Regions from separate parts of the Paenibacillus aurantius genome, predicted to be linked through region 1. Evidence: predicted binding sites of a transcription regulator. Region 1 holds the regulator's gene; each other region holds the start of a gene.

What was found. Region 1 encodes LexA, which represses DNA repair genes until DNA is damaged. Its sites were predicted from a motif close to CGAACATATGTTCG; they were not measured.
Region 2: a site for LexA is predicted at 3,606-3,619, ahead of MJA45_RS18530 (YolD-like family protein). Genes of this name have one in related genera too.
Region 3: a site for LexA is predicted at 3,166-3,179, ahead of MJA45_RS17100 (YhjD family protein). Genes of this name have one in related genera too.

What each region holds. Positions count from the first base shown of each region.
Region 1 covers NZ_CP130318.1:3,579,351-3,586,071, reverse strand. The annotation lists gene MJA45_RS16045 (methionine gamma-lyase family protein) at 1-76, shown strand, start outside; gene MJA45_RS16040 (MerR family transcriptional regulator) at 155-568, shown strand; gene glnA (type I glutamate--ammonia ligase) at 590-1,930, shown strand; gene lexA (transcriptional repressor LexA) at 2,059-2,676, opposite strand; gene MJA45_RS16025 (LysM peptidoglycan-binding domain-containing protein) at 3,049-3,204, shown strand; gene MJA45_RS16020 (DUF896 domain-containing protein) at 3,370-3,561, shown strand; gene MJA45_RS16015 (hypothetical protein) at 3,551-4,066, shown strand; gene MJA45_RS16010 (HAD family hydrolase) at 4,112-4,909, shown strand; gene MJA45_RS16005 (1,2-dihydroxy-3-keto-5-methylthiopentene dioxygenase) at 5,041-5,583, opposite strand; gene metH (methionine synthase) at 5,817-6,721, shown strand, end outside.
Region 2 covers NZ_CP130318.1:4,095,856-4,102,576, reverse strand. The annotation lists gene MJA45_RS18550 (stalk domain-containing protein) at 1-445, shown strand, start outside; gene MJA45_RS18545 (IS3 family transposase) at 573-1,415, opposite strand; gene MJA45_RS18540 (transposase) at 1,403-1,738, opposite strand; gene MJA45_RS18535 (HEPN domain-containing protein) at 1,941-2,963, shown strand; gene MJA45_RS18530 (YolD-like family protein) at 3,640-3,975, shown strand; gene MJA45_RS18525 (tetratricopeptide repeat protein) at 4,072-4,464, shown strand; gene MJA45_RS18520 (hypothetical protein) at 4,471-4,764, shown strand; gene MJA45_RS18515 (hypothetical protein) at 4,858-5,259, shown strand; gene MJA45_RS18510 (phosphotransferase family protein) at 5,459-6,445, shown strand; gene MJA45_RS18505 (metallophosphoesterase family protein) at 6,604-6,721, shown strand, end outside.
Region 3 covers NZ_CP130318.1:3,790,956-3,797,676, reverse strand. The annotation lists gene MJA45_RS17120 (D-alanyl-D-alanine carboxypeptidase family protein) at 121-1,296, shown strand; gene spoIIAA (anti-sigma F factor antagonist) at 1,503-1,856, shown strand; gene spoIIAB (anti-sigma F factor) at 1,853-2,299, shown strand; gene sigF (RNA polymerase sporulation sigma factor SigF) at 2,311-3,066, shown strand; gene MJA45_RS17100 (YhjD family protein) at 3,198-3,632, shown strand; gene MJA45_RS17095 (stage V sporulation protein AA) at 3,783-4,436, shown strand; gene MJA45_RS17090 (stage V sporulation protein AB) at 4,417-4,836, shown strand; gene lysA (diaminopimelate decarboxylase) at 4,936-6,273, shown strand; gene MJA45_RS17080 (peptidylprolyl isomerase) at 6,300-6,721, shown strand, end outside.

The DNA.
Region 1 (6,721 bases):
GGGCTTGACTTATTCCCACGCCAAGCTGGGGGTTCTATGCGCTCTTGAGAATATGGCCAAACGCGGATTATTGTAATTAAACCTCACATTTCTTGACACCTTTATGGGATAACGGTACAATAAATGTGACTAACCGTCACAGGAGTGATTGGCTATGGCTAACAATGATGAATTGCGCAAGAACATGGCGCTGTTCCCTATCGGGATAGTCATGAAATTAACCGATTTAACCGCCAGACAGATTCGGTATTATGAACAGCATGAATTGGTTAAGCCTGCCCGTACGGGCGGGAACCAGCGTTTGTACTCATTCATCGACGTACAACGGCTGCTTGAGATCAAAGATCTGATTGAGAAGGGCGTAAACATAGCCGGAATCAAACAGGTCCTGCTCCCGGTATCGGGTGATTCCGAGGAGGCGACGGTCATTACCGAACAAACCGAGATGAAGCGCAAGGAATTGACGGAAACCCAGCTCCACAAGATGCTCAAGCAGCAGTTGATCAGCGGCAAGCGTCCCGGTCAGGTTTCTCTGATTCAGGGAGAGCTTTCCCGATTTTTTCATTAATTCATGGGAGGAGATTTAACAGTGGGTTACAACAAAGGATATACCAAAGAAGATATTCTGCGCATTGCCAAAGAGGAAAACGTAAGATTCATCCGCCTGCAGTTTACGGATCTCCTCGGCACCATCAAGAATGTGGAAATCCCGGTCAGCCAGCTGGAAAAGGCATTGGACAACAAAATGATGTTCGACGGGTCTTCCATCGAAGGGTATGTGCGGATTGAGGAATCCGATATGTACCTGTATCCGGATCTCGACACCTGGGTCATTTTCCCTTGGGTGGCGGAAGACCGCATCGCCCGTCTGATTTGCGACATTTATCTGCCGGACGGCACTCCGTTTGCCGGGGATCCTCGCGGCATTCTGAAGAAAGTGCTGAAGGAAGCGAACGATAAAGGCTACTCGACGATGAACGTCGGACCAGAGCCGGAATTCTTCCTGTTCAAGTCCGACGAGAAGGGCAACCCGACGCTGGAGCTTAACGACCAAGGCGGTTACTTCGATTTAGCCCCTACGGACCTCGGGGAAAACTGCCGCCGCGAGATTGTGCTGACACTGGAGGAAATGGGCTTTGAGATCGAAGCTTCCCACCATGAGGTAGCCCCCGGCCAGCACGAAATCGACTTCAAATATGCCGACGCCATCAAAGCGGCCGACCAGATCCAGACGTTCAAGCTCGTGGTCAAGACGATCGCCCGCCAGCACGGCCTGCACGCGACCTTCATGCCGAAGCCGCTGTTCGGGGTGAACGGCTCCGGGATGCACTGCCACCAGTCCTTGTTCCGCGGCAGCGAGAACGCCTTCTACGACGAGAAGGATAAGCTGGGCTTGAGCGATGAGGCGAGACAATACATGGCGGGAATCTTGAAGCACGCCCGCTCGTTCGCCGCCATCACGAATCCGACGGTGAACTCTTACAAGCGTCTTGTTCCCGGGTATGAGGCTCCTTGCTACGTGGCCTGGTCGGCGAGCAACCGCAGTCCGATGATCCGGATCCCGGCTTCCCGCGGGCTGAGCACCCGGGTGGAAGTGCGCAATCCGGACCCGGCCGCCAACCCTTATCTGGCTCTCGCCGTTATGTTGAAGGCCGGCTTGGACGGCATCGAGAACAAGATGTCTCTGCCGGCTCCGACCGACCGCAACATCTATGTCATGAGCGAAGAAGAGAGAGAAGAGCAAGGCATCCCAAGCCTGCCGGCCGATTTGAAAGAGGCCTTGAACGAGCTCATTCGCGACGAAGTGATCTGCGACGCTCTGGGCGAGCATGCTCTTTCCCATTTCTATGAGCTGAAAGAAATCGAGTGGGACATGTACCGCACCCAGGTTCATTCCTGGGAACGCGATCAGTATATCACCCTTTATTAATCTTGCTTGCAAACGACCCCTTGGCCTTCGGGCCAAGGGGTTTCGTGTTTTGCCGATAGGGGGCGGAGAGAGCGGTGCAGCCAAAAAAGACCTGCGCCGAGGAGGCACAGGTCTTGGTAGAGTTCCTACTATTGAATGTCGCGGAAGATTCCGATGACCTTCCCGAGAATCGTTACGTTCTGAAGTAGAATCGGCTCCATCGTCGGATTCTCCGGCTGGAGGCGGATATGATCGCGCTCTTTATAGAAGGTCTTGACTGTCGCTTCATCATCTTCCGTCATGGCGACGACAATTTCGCCGTTATTGGCATTCGGCTGCTGGCGGACGATGACATAGTCGCCGTTGTGAATGCCCGCATCGATCATACTTTCACCGATGACGGAAAGCATGAAGACGTTGTCATCCCCGACATAATGCATGGGGAGCGGGAAATAATCCTCGATATTCTCGGTTGCGGTAATGGGTACCCCTGCCGTAACTTTACCGATCAGAGGGACTCGGGCAACCGAGAAGGAGAACATGGCTTCGCTGTCCTCTCCTAAGAGCTCAATCGCCCTCGGCTTGGTAGGATCGCGGCGGATCAGACCCTTCTTCTCCAGACGTTCGAGGTGGCCGTGCACGGTAGAACTGGAGGCTAGTCCGACCGCTTCCCCGATTTCCCGGACGGAAGGCGGATAGCCTTTCTCACGCACTTCGGTTTTGATAAAATCCAGGATCGCCTGCTGGCGGCCGGAAATTTTGCTCACAGTCATCACTCCAATAGGAAATATTAAGGAAAGTATATCATAGAACCGGAGTTCGTACAAACATTAGTTCGAGTTTCGACAAATCCAGCTCTCCTCAAAAAGGGAAACAAATGTTCTAAAAATGGTTGACCTGAACACATGTTCGTGTTATTCTCGTAACAGAACAAATGTTTGGGGGAGATTTCGGTGAATTCCTTTACGAAGACGGTAAGCAGTAAGCGTTCTGGGACGGTAAGCCATAAGCGTTCGGGCAAGGCTATTCGTTATCTTGTTCTTACTTTGGCCGTAGCTCTTTCGTTCTCCTTCGGCCTATTCTTTAAAGCATACGCGGGGAGCAGCGACGATCTGCAATCCCTTCCCGCTTCTCATAAAATGACGGATGTAATTAAGGGGGATACGCTCTGGAGCATTGCCCAGGAGAACGCTCCTAAGGGAGAGAGCGTGCGTTCGTATATGCAGCAGATCAAGAAGCTTAATCATCTGGAAGGAACTACTCTTAGACCGGGACAAATTCTATACTTGCCCTAACCCGGTGCAATGGGTTGTCCTCCTAACGCGAATTTAGAGCACTTTATGGACTGGCTTTCCGTAGACACGGAAGGCCTTTTGACATTCTAGCCGTCCCTTGACAGGCCGGGGGGTTAATGGCAAAGTAAGAAAGAAACGAGCCGTACAGCAGGGAGGCGAAACCTAATGGGAATGGACGAAACCATTGCAAGAATTAACGAACTGGCGCGCAAAGCCAAAACCGTAGGTCTTACCGACGAGGAAGTGGAAGAACGAAACGAGCTTCGCAAAATTTATATAGAAGCTTTCAAATCCAGTCTGAAGGTTCAACTGGATTCCATTAAGTATGTAGAGGATGAGGAAGACAATGTCCCGTAAGTGGGAACGAATGGTAGAGAAGAACCGGAAGACCGCTAACAAGCGCAGGCTTAAGCAGGGACAGGAGCGAATTTCCTACTCGGGCACCGAAGAGGTGGAAGTGTTTCGCGGCAGAAGCTGGATTCTGCCCCTCGTTCTCATTCTGTTCGCCGCAGCTTATGCCCTCGCTTTCTACGGATACTATGACCAGGATACTTCGTTCTGGATTACGGTAGCCTGTTACGGTCTGCTTGGTCTCTTCCTGTTTGCGTTCCGGCGGCCTATCCTCCGGATCGGTCGGAACCGGATCTCCTCGCGGCGGTTCGCCGGCGACAAGTGGCTGGAACCGGGAGAGATCGACGAGATTATTCTTTCGCCGAGAACCGCGGTTATTCAGCTGAAGGAGAAGAGAGTCCGCTGGATCTTTACCCGTTTCCTTCACCGGATGCCGATCGGGGATCTTTCCGCCAGGCTGAGGGAGTACGCCGCACGTCACGGCGTGAAGCTGACGGAGCAGAGCAAGTAAGCGGTTGTTACCGCAAACACCAGAGATAGAGAAGGGGAGCAGATAATGGCATTGAAGGCGGTTTTGTTTGATCTGGATGATACGCTTCTTTGGGACGAGCGCAGCGTCCGGGAGGCCTTTGAGGCAACCTGCCGTTCAGCGGCTGAATGGTATCCGGACATCAAGCCGGAGGAACTGGAAGCGTCCGTCCGTAAGGAAGCCCGGGCTTTATATGAAGGATATGAAACGTATCCTTTTACCCAGATGATCGGAATCAATCCCTTTGAAGGGTTATGGGCTAACTTTACGGAAGGGGAGCATGACAGCTTCCGCAAGCTGCAGGCGTTAGCGCCGGGCTACCGGAAGGAGGCTTGGACGCGCGGACTGAAAGGAATCGGCATTGAAGACGCCGGGCTGGGAGCTGAACTGGCGGAGCGGTTTCCTAGAGAACGCCGGGCCCGGCCGATTGTGTACGAAGAAACCTTTGAAGTTCTCGATTCCCTCAAGGGAAAGGTCAAGCTGCTCCTTCTTACGAACGGATCCCCGGATCTTCAGCAAGAAAAGCTGGCGGGCTTTCCGGAGCTGGCCGCCTACTTTGATCATATCCTCATTTCGGGCACATTCGGAGAGGGCAAGCCGGCCGTTACTATCTTTAACCACGCGGCAGGTCTGCTCGAAATCGATCCCGCCGAAGGGCTCATGGTGGGGGACAAGCTGACCACCGATATCAAAGGCTCCGCTGCCATCGGCATGAAGAACGTCTGGATCAATTCTCACGGGGCCGAGATCACCGGAGACGTGACTCCCACCTATGAGATCGGCCGATTAAGGGAGCTTCTTCCGATTGTGGAATCCCTGCTTTAATCCATAAATGAGAAACCCGCCTGGGCGCTGAAGCCCGGGCGGGTTTGTTTTACGGATATCTTTATTCACAACTGCTGCACAAGGAAGCTGTCTTTCTCCCGGCCTCATGCCGTCTAAATGCTTAATAAGACTTAGGCCTTGATGAAGGCTGGGTCATCGAACGGATGAGCAATCCAGCCCTCGGTTTCGATGAACAGACGGACGGCGACGATTTTACGGTCCTCCATGAGGGTAAAGAAGTGCGGTTTGTGCTCCGGTACCGAGATAACATCGCCGGCGGTCAGTTCGACGTCGAAGTAGCCGACATCGTCCGTTCCTTTGATAATGAAGATCCCGTTGCCCGCCGTGATGGCGCGAACCTCATCCTCGGTATGGGTATGCACCTGCTCGAATTTCTTCAGCAGCTCTTCAATGTTCGGAGTTGCCTCGGACAGCACGACGATGTCCCAGGTGCGGTAGCCGCGTCTTGCCGCCAAGTCGCGAATCTCGGAGTCGAAGGTTTGGAGAATTTGAGCCTTCTCCTCATCGGAAAGATCGAATCTTTCCTGCAGGCTGGCGGGGAGCTTGCCCGGGTCCCAATGCTCATAAAGCACTTCCTGCTTATCGAGAAAAGCTTTGACCTGCTCTTCCCCGGTGATGCGTTCGTTGGTGCTGCGAATGCGAATTTCGGCCATGATGAACGTCCTCCTCTAACAATCTTTACTCTATGTTTTCTATTATAAAGCACGACTCCCCCGGTTGTCGATGAAGGGGACAGAAATATTCCGGGTAAAACGATGGGAAATAACTTGGATTTGAGTCTTTTATAAATCCGTAGGTTTTGGTAAACTAATTTTTAATCAAACAGAGAGATAATGGACCAACGGACGGTTACTCGGGCGGTCAAGTGGAAAGGGAGTTTGCTATGATGACGAAACCATCACTGCAGGAGCAGCTGCAGAAGAAGATTATGATTTTGGACGGCGCCATGGGAACGATGATCCAGCAGGAGAATCTGACGGAAGAGGATTTCGGAGGAGAAGACCTGGACGGCTGCAACGAGATTCTGGTGCTGACCCGGCCGGATGTCATCCGGAAGATTCATGAGGCTTATTTCGCCGCGGGGTCGGATATTATTGAAACGAACACCTTCGGGGCGACGAGTGTCGTTCTTGCCGAATACGGGCTTCAAGACCGGGCCGAGGAAATCAACAAAGCAGCGGCGAAGCTGGCGGTGGAGGCAGCCGAAAAATACTCCACACCGGAATGGCCCCGTTACGTGGCGGGAGCCTTAGGACCGACGACCAAAACGTTGTCGGTTACAGGAGGCGTAACCTTTGACGAGCTGGTGGACAGCTACTACGAACAAGCGAAAGCATTAATCGAATCGAAGGTGGATGCGCTTCTACTGGAGACGTCCCAGGATACCTTGAACGTAAAAGCGGGAAGTCTCGGAATACGCCGGGCTATGGACGAGTTAGGGGTTCAGCTTCCCATCATGATTTCCGGTACGATCGAGCCTATGGGAACGACCCTTGCGGGTCAGAACATCGAATCGTTCTACATTTCGCTGGAGCATCTGAATCCCATCTCCGTCGGATTGAACTGCGCCACCGGCCCCGAATTCATGAGGGATCATATCCGGTCGCTGTCGCAAATTGCCGGAATGGCCGTCAGCTGTTACCCGAACGCCGGGCTTCCCGATGAGAACGGACATTACCATGAATCGCCGGAGTCACTGGCGAAGAAAATGGCCGGTTTTGCCGAGCGGGGCTGGCTGAACATTGCCGGCGGCTGCTGCGGGACGACTCCGGAGCATATCCATGCTCTCGC
Region 2 (6,721 bases), 520 kb from region 1:
ACTCATGGAAAGAGTGCCTTACGAAGTAAAAAATGCTTCACTTGGAGAGGAACAAATCTTAGCCTTACAAACATCAAGCCAAACGGATGTTTCAGAATATGCCGTCGTTACATTGGAAAGCAAACAGCCAACTCCTACTCAAGTATTTGGTGGGTTAGGACCAAATTACATAGATGCTGAAAACAAGGTTAATTTTGCCGTACAAGATATAGTGAAAACAGGCGACTACAGTATTGTAAGGGGTGGTCTTTATTCGGTTAAATCAAACGAAGTATCGGATGAAGCACCTATTACGATTACATTCTTAGATGCATCTGGAAAAAGTATTGGGGAAGCTAAAACTACATTGGCTGCCACTAAAACGGCTCAGTTACAATTCGCTGTATTAGTTGGAAAAGGTGACTTTACTAATTATAAATCCATAACAGTTAAAGTAGGCAATTAATAAAAAAAATTTTATTGCCTGCAATGTACTCCACTAACGGGCACAAGAGCTTGATATACACATCATAAAGAAGCTGCCGCGGGAAAATGAACTTACCCCCGTCAAGTAGACAGTAAATATCAAGCCACTAAGCGACCTTGGTCCGGTATTCAACCGGACTAAGGTTGTTTAGTTTCTGTTGAAAACGTTCGTTATTGTAAAAGTGAATATAGCTTCTAATGGCCTCTGTTAGTTCATCTTCAGATGCAAAGGATTGTAGGCGAACACACTCCGACTTGAGGTGCCCGAAGAAGCTTTCAATGCAGGCATTGTCCCAACAGTTGCCCTTGCGCGACATACTTGGCTTTATCTTCTTGCGCTTCAACAGCGTATGGTAATGCTTGTGGGTGTATTGAAACCCTTGGTCGCTGTGAAGCAAAAGCTTCTTCACATTGCGCTTGTGTACAGCTGCTTCGACGGTATCCAGTACAAGCTTTAAGTTGTTGTGGCGGCCGATTTGGTAGGACACCACTTCGTTGTTATAGAGATCAACAATAACCGATAGGTATAGGAATCGGGAACCGATCGGCAGATAGGTAACATCGGTTGCCCACTTTTGGTTCGGGGCTGTTGCGCTGAACTTCCGGTTAAGCACGTTCTTAGACACAACGGTGGCTTCCCGGGAGCCGAAGTAGGGCTTCTTGCGCCTAATCCGTGATCGGATGCCGAGTTCCCTCATGAGCCGGTAAACTCGCTTGTGATTGACTTGGAGATTATAGGTCTTCTTCAGCCATGTGCGAACACGGGGATACCCGTAGATCCCCTTTACATGCATGTGGCATTCCATGATCTTCGCCTTCAGCTCGTCGTCCTGGATCTGTTTGGCTGTAGGGTGTTGCTTGCGCGCTGCCCACTTGTAGTAACTGCTTCGGGCTACGCCTGCCAGTCGGCAAAGCAGCGTGATCGGATAGGACGGAGCTAGTTCTTCAATGGCTTGGTACGTTTGACGTTGTTCTTCTCTTCCCCCCTTTGCAGTTCGATAAGCTTTTTTAGCAACGCATTCTCCGCTCGGAGCTGCAATAGTTCTTCTTCCACCGTTGCCGGTTTCTTAGGTCTCCCTGTACTTGATGTGCCTCTTTTTTCCTTAAGCCCCTCGAGTCCTTCTCGTTCATAATGCGCTACCCATCTTCGAACCATTTTGTCGTTGATGCCCAAAGCCTTTGCTACGGTTTTGTGGCCCATACCCTCTACAACGAACATTTCCACTGCTCGCCGTTTGAATTCTATGTCATACGTCTTCCGAATTTCGCCCAAGAAAAATCCCCTCCAAGTAAACCATAGTGTGCTTTTTCCACACTGTCTACTTAAAGGGGATAATATCAAAAGATCGGCAGCTTCTTTACGCTAACGGGCAGGATAGTTTAAGCACTTTCACGAATACTTAGCCACGGCGAACTTACGAAGTGTTCGCTAAAAAGGCGTTATCGGAAATATCATTACTCAAGGAGAGAGCCTTGTGAAACAATATTCTTTAGATATTCTTTTACCCTTTAAACTTCCAATTGAGGATGATATTAAATTTGTTAGTGGGTACTTTTTCGGAGAATTTATTACAACATTTCATACCTACGGAAAAGAGATTAAATATAGTGGTGACGATACTCCTGTTATTGAAGAGAGCACTTGTATGTCTATTGTTTTTGTTCCAAAAGATGATTTCTTTAAAGACGAGGTAACTAAAGAGGATAGCTACAGAGTTTTAGTTCTTAAATGTATAGAATATATTAATAAATTTATTGACGCACTTAGAACCTGTTTTGGTCTAGATTATCTATACAATATTACCATAGCGGATTTACCCCAATATTTAATTATAGATTTGAACGGAGAAAGTTGTCTGTACTTAACAAAACCACAGGAAGTATTAAGAAAAGAGATACTATTGAGCACAGAAGGTATGAAGAGGTTAGGGAATACTCTTCATACTTGGGAACTTTACCCGGAGCAATTCTTAGTGGACAAGTTCTTTGATTCTGCAAAGTCGCATCTTTATAGAGAACAACATCTTGATGCTATTATTGATCTTCAAACTTCTTTTGAAATTTTTATACGAAATACCCATAGGTTAATACTGACAAAGCAAGGTGTAAGTACTGAAGAAATTGAAAAGGTAAGTTCATACGCTTTCCGTAATGTTATTGAACAGCATCTTGCTAAGCAACTAGGAGTAGATTTGAGATTTAACACTCTAGGGCCTATAAAAAATTGGTATGAAATACTTTATAACTTGCGAAATCAGATTGTCCATCAAGGTAGGACTTATGTTACTGGGAATGAAGCTTATGATGCATATGACGTGTATGTTGCTGCACGTAATTACATTTCTGATGCGCTAGTTGCAAAGGGTTATTTAGATCACAATGGGAAGGTGGACTTGAACCTTTTTCAAAAAAATGTTAATGGAAGTATTGATATAAATGAAATCGTTAAAAGCCTGAAGGAAAGAGGACTAATTGATAATGACTTGAAGTTAGAGTAAGAACTTAAAGGTGGATACGGGGAAGAATGATACTTCCGATAACAGAGCATTCACTCGTCGGGGGGCAAGTCCTCTCGGTCCGCCACGAGCATCTCAAGCTTTGGTGGAACGTGGATCGATGGACCTGCAGGTTACATCGTGTGTTATGCGTTTGCAGTTAAACCCAGCCATCAGAAACAAGGTGTTGGGGGAGCGCATATCCGCGAAGGTTTGCGTCTTGCGGCGAAGAACGGTAACTCGCATGTGTTACTAATAGGATACATTGACATTAAAAAATATGCTACAAATAAAGGGACTCATCTTAACGATGGGTCTTTTTGTTTGCTGCATATTGAATTGGACGAACTTATCCTTGAATAAAATATAATATGGAGGGGATGAAAATTGAAGATATTAACTCAGGTTGATTGGAAACTTATTGGATTTGTTGGAGTAAGTTTGTTGAACGAGTATATACTCATCTTCCGTTATCCCCGAATATATTATTGGAATGGGTATCGTGATAATCAAATTAAGATGAAACAAATAAAGCCAGTGATTATCCCAGATGATAAGAATAAAGCCGCATAGAAATTAAGTTGACTTGTCCTTAGGATGGGTCTTTTTGTTTCTTGCATAACTTAAGCCATCCAGAATATAATAAGAACAAATGTTCTTATAGGTGGTGCGATTAAATATGGGAAAGAAACTCGTAGGGAATGGGATTTGGGAAGCGTCACGCATGATGCTGCCGGAACATCGAGATCGCATTATTACATATAGGCGAGACTTGAACATCAAAGAGAAACCTATCCTGGACGAGCAGAGAATTATGGAACTAGTAAGAGTGATATCCGAAGCAATTTTCACAGACAATGAAGTAAAGGTTTCGGTTTTCGATGATTATGAGGATCATATACATATCGGCTGCATTGATAAAATAGACACATTAAATAAGCAAATCAAACTCATACATAATAGTGATTTCGTTTGGATTAAATTGCAGGATATCCTTGAAATACAATTAATCTGAGCAAAGCAACCTTATTATTGTTGGTTATTTTTTGATGTGGTACTATAGTCTTGTTCCAAGTTTTGTAAAGTCGGTAGATTCATTGAGGAGATAACAATGATCACTTTTTTGAAGCGGCTTTTGAGTTCGCCTAAACAAGTCGAGAAAATAAAAGAAGTAGTTGTTGAACCGGCACGGACTAGGGACTCAGAAAAAATGAAGGTTGAGAGAAATCTTAAGGGATCTGAGTATGAAAAGGAAGGCAAAATTGAACTTGCTATTGAGTTGTATGAAAAAAATGTAGAAAAGGGTTTTGACGGAAGTCACCCTTATGACAGTTTGTGTGATATCTATAGAAAGCAAAAAAGGATCAATGATGAAATAAGGGTGCTTAGAAAAGCTATTAAGGTTTTCGAGAAGATTAGTGATTTGCGCTCAGACAAGCGTCCAAAACTAGAGCGCTATAAAGAGAGATTGAAAAAGGTAATTGAACTGCGTGATAAGAGGTGAAGGTGAGTGAGACTAAAATTTTCTTTGAAAAAGAAGAGTGCTTACTTTAGCCAAGAACAACTAATTTTTCTAGAACACTATATTGATGATCCTTCGAACTGGAAAGGACTAAAACAGGATTTCATTTCATTAGCACTTATCGAAGTTGGAGCGAATCATATTATAGTTGATGTTGAGGATACTGGTAATCGGTGGCGAAAGCATTTTGCCAGGAATTTATGCTTAAAAGGAAAATTAGATGATCTCTGTGTTCCTTATGGTAAGAGTAGTAGAGAGCTATTTGAAGTTCAGACTTTGTAAGTAACAAGATATTGTCCCGTAAGGAGTTCCCATTGTAACATTTACCTGCTGCTGGACTTTTTCTATTTTTTAATGTCCATAGAGGAGATAAATATGAAAAGCGCTATAAATCATACTCTGGGAGCCAAGCAAAAGAGATTTGAATGGTACATAGACTCAAGTAACAATGTAAGTGTCAAAAGGGACTTTCACGAATATTCATTTTCGGCTGAATTGATTTCTGCAATACATAATTTTGTAAAGAGTCATCCAGATACACCTCTTGCTAATAACGTAAGCAAACTTGGTAATGGTACAGAAGTTGAAGGAATAGGAAAATTCATATTGGAATCACTAGAATTGACTGTTGCAGAAGCTCAACTTGCTAGTCAATTAGCAGCAATCTTTTGTAAGTCTGGTGTCTGGATAAGCAATGGAAAAGTCAGAGGAATGAGATTTAGTAGTTTAAAAGCGTGTGGCCACCCTCACTTCATGACTATTATAGTCAGACGATGATGAATTAATATTTAATGAAGGATCATTAAACTAAAGTCCCAGGGAGCAGTTACCATTAAATTCAGTATAGTAATATTTGCATCGGGGGTTGGTAGTTATTAATAAAAAGAAGTTGTCCAAGGAATATGTGGGTGATTTTTTAGCATCAGAGAATTTGTTAATGAATTTGACCCTAGAATTCGACTAGGAAGGGCCTACGGTGAAAGACTCGGCTAGACTGTTTGATTTTCAAACGGTTAACGAAGACATGGTCAGGAGGCTGTTCGCTGCTTTCGACTCCAAGGCAAGCATTACCCAAGTCTCGCCCTTGACGAAAGGCATGAGCACCAGCAATTATGCCTTACGGACAGACAGCGGTAGCAAGTATGTGTTAAGGATTTATCCCGCTAACAACGACCACAGCGGGATTGAGGCGGCAGCCTATCAGTATGCAAAAGCAAAGATTCGCGCCCCAGAGATTTTCTATTTCGATGATAGCAAGCAGATTACCCCTTTTTCTTACCTAATCATGGTGTTTATTGAAGGCTCGACGCTAGGGGACTTTATTACCGAGAACGAGGGATGTCCCGACGATGTCGTGCATCGAATCAGCAGCTCGCTTGCCTTGCTGCATCAAACCGAATATTCTCATATGGCGCTGTTAGACGAGCATTTGCAGATCGCGGAACAGCTTGAATCCTTCGCGAGCCAATATTACACCTTACTAAACGGCCTTGCAGGAACCCATATTCAACCTTCAACTAAAGAGAAGTGCATGCAATTCCTGGTGAATCACGCCGCATTGGTAGAGAGGATTGCAGACAAGCATGTGTTCTCGCATGGCGATTTCATTTTCTCCAATATTATGGTCACGCCTTCATTGGAGCCTTGTTTCATCGACTACGAGTACTGTTTCGCGGCGCCTGTCTTTTATGACATAGGCAAATTCTTCAGGACAAGGACGCAAGTCGAGCGCTATATCGGCGCAGATACCATTGCCGCCTTCCAGGAAGGCTACAACCGTAAGGCGAGAGAGCCTTTGCCTGAGGAGTGGTACGCGCTGTCCAAGCTTGCCGACATATCCACTATGCTCCACCTCATTAATAAACCGCAAATTCCTGATGGTTGGGGATCGGCGATTGACGGTGAGATCGAGAAGAATTTGAAGCTGCTGGCCGGGGAAGCCGGGCCGTTATCGAATAAATGAAGTGGGATTTCAGTATTTGATTGCTAACATGAATCATTGAGCTAAACGGGTACGAGAGAGCAGCTGTGGATCCCATCGCTTTTATTGCCTCTAGGCCAATCATTAAGTATGAGGCTGGATAGCTACATATATAAAGGCTGAAAAGGAGACCTAAAAAGATGTTTGCTGTTATAACCGATATACACGGTAATTACCCAGCATTGAGAGCTGCTCTTCAAGCAATTGATGAATCAGGGGTTGACCGTATATTTTGTCTTGGTGACATGATCGGTATCG
Region 3 (6,721 bases), 210 kb from region 1:
GCGAAGGGAATATTTCCCTAGAAATTGGGCAAGACTGGTTGACAGCAATGACTCCTTCGTCTGACCTTCTGCGGGAGAGGCGGGGAGCTGCGATGTGATAACCAGGAGGGAGAACCGACCATGCTTAGAAAAGGATTGCTTACCTTGTTGTGTCTTCAGCTGACGCTGCTGTTCGTGCTCACATCCGCCGGAGCGGAGGAGAAGAAGAACGCGTCCGTTGACCTTGCCCCGAACGCCCGCTCTTCCGTCTTGATCGATGCGGATACGGGAACGGTGATATCCGAGAAGAACAAAGACGAGAAGCTTCCTCCCGCGAGCATCACCAAAGTCATGACGATGCTGCTTATTATGGAAGCCCTGGATTCCGGCAAGCTTAAGATGGACGAGAAAGTCCGCACGAGCGAATACGCCGCTTCCATGGGAGGGTCCCAAATTTTCTTAGAGCCCGGTGAAGAGATGACCGTGGAAGACATGCTGAAAGGCATCGCCATGGCTTCGGGCAACGATGCTTCGGTTGCGATGGCCGAGAAGCTCGCCGGCTCTGAAGAAGCCTTTGTCGCGATGATGAACGACAAAGCGAAGGAACTGGGGCTTAAGAACACCCATTTTGTCAATACGAATGGACTGCCGGTGGCCAATCATTACACATCGGCTTACGATATCGCCGTCATGTCCCGCGAGCTGCTGAAGCATGAGGAGATTACCCGCTTTACGAGCGCCTACCAGGATTACCTGCGCAAGGACAGCGAGAAGCCCTTCTGGCTGGTGAACACGAACAAGCTGGTGCGCTTCTACTCCGGAGCGGACGGCTTGAAGACGGGCTACACCGTGGAAGCCAAATACTGCTTGACCGCAACGGCCAAACGGGACAACCTGAGGGTGATTGCCGTCGTGCTGGGAGAACCCGATACCAAAACGCGCAACGCCGAAGTGACGAAGCTCTTCGACTTCGCCTTCAGCCAATATACGAACCATCCGATCTTCAAGACCGGGGACACAATCGGAAGCTTCCAGGTGAAGAAGGGCGCGGTGGAAAGCGTTCCGCTGACGGCCAAGCATCCTTACGGCATTCTCATGAAGAAAGGCGAGGATCCCGCGGGCGTCCGCCACGAGATCGTCCTGGACTCCAACCTGAAGGCGCCCATTCAAGCGGGACAGCCGATCGGCAAGCTGGTGGTTTACAAAGATAACAGCGCCGTGATGGAATTTCCACTTGAGTCTCCTGTCGAGGTCAAGAAGGCTACGCTCTGGATTATGGTGAAGCGTACCGCCTCGCACCTCTTTTTCTTGAAATAAGTTTCGCGGATTTAGTCGATTGCAGACTTCTTCTGGCTGATTTCTTCTAGTTTTGTCGTCGGTGCAGGAAACCTCCTTCCCCTGTAGAACTCTTTGTTCTAAAGATCATCAAGGAATCCCATTCCCGGATCTTTCTTCGGTAACCCCGTCCAGCCCAAGTGCCGGAGGGTGCGGTTATCCGTGAAGCAGCGGAAGGAGTGTATCGATTGAGCTTACAAATGGAACTCGAGCAGAAGCGCAAAACGTTGATCGTCCGCCTGAAAGGGGAATTGGACCATCATACCGCCGAAACGGTCAAGATGGGAATGGAGGAGGCCATCGAGAAGGGTGCCGTCTCCCACGTCATCCTAAGCCTTAAGGACCTGTCCTTCATGGACAGCTCGGGTCTCGGGGTCATTCTCGGGCGTTACAAGCTGATCACCGGCCGCGGCGGCAAAATGGTCGTCTGCGACGTGAATCCGTCGGTTTACCGGCTGTTCGAAATGTCGGGCCTGTTCAAAATCGTATCGATCCAGGAAAACGAGCGTCAAGCGATTTCCAGTCTGGAGGTCGTATCATGAGCGGAGCCAATTTTATGAAGCTGCAGTTTGCGAGCCGTTCTGAGAATGAGGCGTTTGCCCGGGTGGCCGTGGCCTCGTTCATTTCCCAGCTGGACCCGACGATGAATGAGCTGACCGACATCAAGACGGTCGTATCCGAAGCGGTCACCAACGCCATTATTCATGGATACGACAATGATCCCGACCAAACCGTCACCATCACGTCCGAAATCGACGGCGATACGGTACGGATCACCGTGGAGGACGAAGGGGCGGGCATTCCCGACCTTGAGCAGGCGATGCAGCCGCTGTATACGTCCAAACCCGAGCTGGAGCGTTCCGGAATGGGCTTTACGATTATGGAAAACTTTATGGACCATGTGGAAATTGAGACCGGAGTGGGGCGGGGAACCGTCGTTCGGATGATCAAGCGAATCGAATCCAAAAAAGCGCTTTTTAATTAGGGGTCTGGTCTATGAATTCAGATTTGAAGCATGCCTCTCACAGCTATCTGGACGACAGTGAAGTCAAACGGCTGATTGCCTTGAGCCAGTCCGGCGATCCGATTGCCCGGGATACTCTCGTCAACTGCAACATCCGTCTCGTCTGGTCGGTGGTTCAGCGTTTCCTTAACCGGGGCTACGAAGCGGACGATCTGTTCCAGATCGGCTGCATCGGCCTGCTGAAGTCCGTAGACAAGTTCGATCTGTCCTACGATGTCAAATTTTCGACGTACGCCGTGCCCATGATCATTGGGGAGATTCAGCGTTTTCTGCGGGACGACGGTACGCTGAAGGTGAGCCGCTCCCTTAAGGAGCTGGCGAACAAGGTGCGCAAGACGAAGGATGAGCTGTCCAAAACGCTGGGCCGCCTTCCTACGATCAGCGAGGTGGCCGAGGCGCTCGGCATCTCCCCCGAGGATGTCGTCTTTGCGCAGGAGGCGAACAAGCCGCCGTCCTCCATCCACGAGACGGTGTTCGAAAATGACGGAGATCCCATTACGCTGATGGATCAAATATCGGACGAATCCCAGGAGAAGTGGTTCGAGAAGCTGGCGCTGAACGAAGCGATCGGCACGCTGAATGAACGGGAGCGGCTCATCGTCTATTTGCGGTACTTCCGGGATCAGACCCAATCCGAAGTAGCAAGCCGGCTCGGCATCTCGCAGGTGCAGGTGTCCCGGCTCGAAAAGAAAATTTTGCAGTCGATCAAAGACCAAATCGCCCAATGACGATTTGGTCTTTTTTCTGTGGAGAAAGGGAAAGCGGGGAAGAAATAGGGCTCGGGCCCTAAAGAGAATTGCATAAGATAGTCAAGGGCGCATATAATAAGAACAAACGTTCCGATTGGGAGGACAGTCTTATGGAGCAGGAACCGACATCCGAACCTTCCGCCCGGCTTGCCGGGGCGGCGGCCGGGGAGTCCGCTTTTCGCGTCCCCGGAACCTTGGGACTTCAGGATCAGGCGCTGATCAAGGAGTTCATCCTTCTGCCGATTCTGCTGACCGTGCTGGAGCGCAACCGCATAAAAATCGAGAGCAGCACGATGAAGCTGAAAGCGGCCTATCTCGAAATGCTCGATAAGGTCATGAAGACCGTACATACCGATTTAACTGCTGTCCGTAGGCAGCTGCGCCGCCGGGGTGTCCAGGTTTATCTGGAAACGAAGGATGAGGAGGGAATCCGCCATCTCTACGTCTACCAAGGCTACAGCGACCGCGTCTTTCTCCGCTGGGTCTTTGTGGAGGCGGAGCTGCGCATCCGGTTTGCCGCCTACTTTGGCTACGAGATCCATTAGCGGCCGGACCCTGCCTCTTCCAGTACGCAGGGAATCCCGCCCGACGGGACATAATTGTCTTCCCTTTTTGGCATACTTTGTTAAAGAGTGCGGCTTCCTCCCTGATGAATGGACGAGGGGGGGAGACGCCAGCCAAAGAGGTGATGGAGAGTGGACCAACCCGACAATTCCGTGCTCTATATCCGCTTCCGTAAGAGGACAGCCCTGAATCCGGACGAGCCCATCCGCCTTAGCCAGATTGCCCAGCTGCTGACCGGGCCGGAATGGGACCATAAGCTGAAGAGCTTGATCATCCGGCAGCCCGGTCCTCTGGACGGCAATATGCTTCTGATCGATATTCTGGAAGTCATCCGTGCCATAAAAGCCGTCGCCCCGCATCTGGTCATCGAGCACTACGGAGAGCCTCATGCCCTGGTGGAGATCGCCGCCAAACCCAAGCCTCCCCGCCTGGTCCTTGTCGTGCTGGTCTGGCTTGTGCTTTTTATCGGATCAGGTCTCGCGATTATGAACTTTCATGCCGACGTGAGCATGCTCAAGGTTCACCAGCGCATCTACGAGCTGTTGACCGGCCGTCAGTCCGAGCATCCGTATTTTCTGCAGATTCCCTATTCGCTCGGCATCGGAATCGGGATGGTTCTCTTCTTCAATCATTTGTTCAAGAAGAAGTTCAACGAAGAGCCAAGTCCTCTGGAGGTGGAGATGTTTCTTTACCAGGAGAACATGAATCACTATATCATCACCGAAGAGTATATGAAGCTGCAGGGGAAGAAGGATGCCGAAGCCCATGTGGACAACCGTTCTTGATCTGCTGGAGATTCTGATCGGGCTCGCGGGCGGAATTGCCGTCGGAAGCGGGATGGTGGCGTTTCTCGTCGTGCTGGACATTATTCCGAGGCTCACCCAGGTGACCCGGTCTCACCGTTATATTCATTGGTACGAAGGCTCGGTCATAGCCGGTTCGCTGTATTGGACCTTTGCCGACTTCTTCAACTGGGCGGGCCGGCTAACGCTGTTCTCGACGGTCGTGACCGGCCTGCTCGCCGGAGGCTTCGTGGGCCTTCTGGCGGCGGCCCTAACCGAGGTGATCAATGTTCTCCCCATCCTGGCTAAACGGATCGGCATGAAGAAGTATATGATGCATATGCTGTTCGCGATGATTCTCGGGAAGGTGCTCGGGTCTTTGTTCGAATGGCTTGTCTATTGAAAGGCCGGAAAAACACGGTACCTGTCAGGATTGTCAGATCCGTATCCGTATGTTACTTTAATAAGTAAAACGATTTTACGGATGAAAGAGGAACCAGTCATGTACCTACACGGAACGAGTCAAATCAACGGACAGGGCCACCTTCAGATCGGCGGCTGCGATACGATGGAGCTTGCCGCGCAGTTCGGCACTCCGTTATATGTCATGGACGAGGCGCTCATCCGCCAAAGATGCCGGGAATTCGTCCAAGCTTTCCGGGCCTCCGGGCTTTCCTTCCAGGTGGCCTATGCGAGCAAAGCCTTTTGTGTCATGGCCATGTGCCGGCTGGTGGAGGAGGAAGGCCTTTCGCTCGACGTCGTATCCGACGGGGAGCTTCATACCGCCCTGCAGGCCGGGTTCCCGCCGGAGCGGATTCATTTCCACGGGAACAACAAGACGCCCTACGAAATCGAGATGGCCTTGGATGCCGGGATCGGATGCTTCGTCGTCGATAACTTTACCGAGCTTCACCTTCTGAACGCCATCGCCGCCGACCATAAGAAGTGCGCCCGCATTCTGCTGCGCCTCACGCCGGGCGTGGAGGCCCATACGCATGAATATATCACGACGGGCCAGGAGGATTCGAAGTTCGGCTTCAACATGAACAACGGCTCCGCCTTCCGGGCGGTGGAAGAGGCTTCCAAGCTTCCCCATATCGACCTGCTTGGCATTCACTCTCATATCGGCTCCCAGATCTTCGAGGTAGAGGGCTTCAAGCTGGCCGGAGAGAAGATGATCGGCTTTGCGACCCGCGTTCGTTCCGAGCTCGGGGTGACCTTCAAGGTCGTGAACCTGGGCGGCGGCTTCGGCATTCGTTATGTAGAGGGAGACACGCCTCTTCCGGTCGGCGATTATGTCAAAGCCATTACGGAAAATATCCTCTCCCATTTCACAAGCCACGACTATCCGGTGCCGGAAATCTGGATTGAACCGGGCCGCAGCATCGTGGGCGATTCGGGAACCACTCTATACACGGTGGGGAGCACGAAGGACATTCCCGGCGTCCGCAAATACGTGGCCGTCGACGGCGGAATGACGGACAATCCGCGCCCGGCGCTCTACCAGTCCCAATACGAGGCGATGCTGGCCAACCGGGCGCGGGATAAGGACGAAGAGACGGTCTCCATCGCCGGCAAATGCTGCGAGAGCGGAGATATGCTGATCTGGGATGTGAGCCTGCCCAAGGTCAACCCGGGCGATCTGCTTGCGGTGGCGAGCACGGGAGCCTATAATTATGCTATGGCAAGCAACTACAACCGGATCCGCCGCCCGGCCGTCGTCTTCGTCAAGGACGGCCAAGCCGACGTCATCGTCAAGCGGGAGTCTTACGAGGACATCACCGGCAACGACGTCATTCCGGCCCGGTTGTGCAAGGAAGCCGTTAACACTACCCCATAAATCGCAGCACAGGAGGAAATCCAATCATGACCAAACAAGCCCAGATCAAAATGGCAAACGGCGACGAAGTCGTCATCGAGCTGTTCGAGAAAGATGCTCCTAACACGGTAGCCAACTTTGAGAAGCTGGCCAATTCCGGCTTCTACAACGGCCTTGTCTTCCACCGTGTTATCCCCGGCTTCGTAGCCCAGGGCGGCTGCCCTAACGGAACGGGCACCGGTGGCCCCGGCTACCAGATCAACTGCGAGATCAACCCGAACAAGCACGAGCGCGGGACCCTCGCGATGGCACATGCCGGCCGCAACACGGGCGGAAGCCAATTCTACATCTGCTATGCGCCGCAGCCGCATCTGGACGGGCAGCATACCGTCTTCGGCAAAGTCATCAAAGGCATGGAGCACGTAGACAAGTTCCAGGGCCGCGACAAGATGGAAACGGTCCAAGTGGT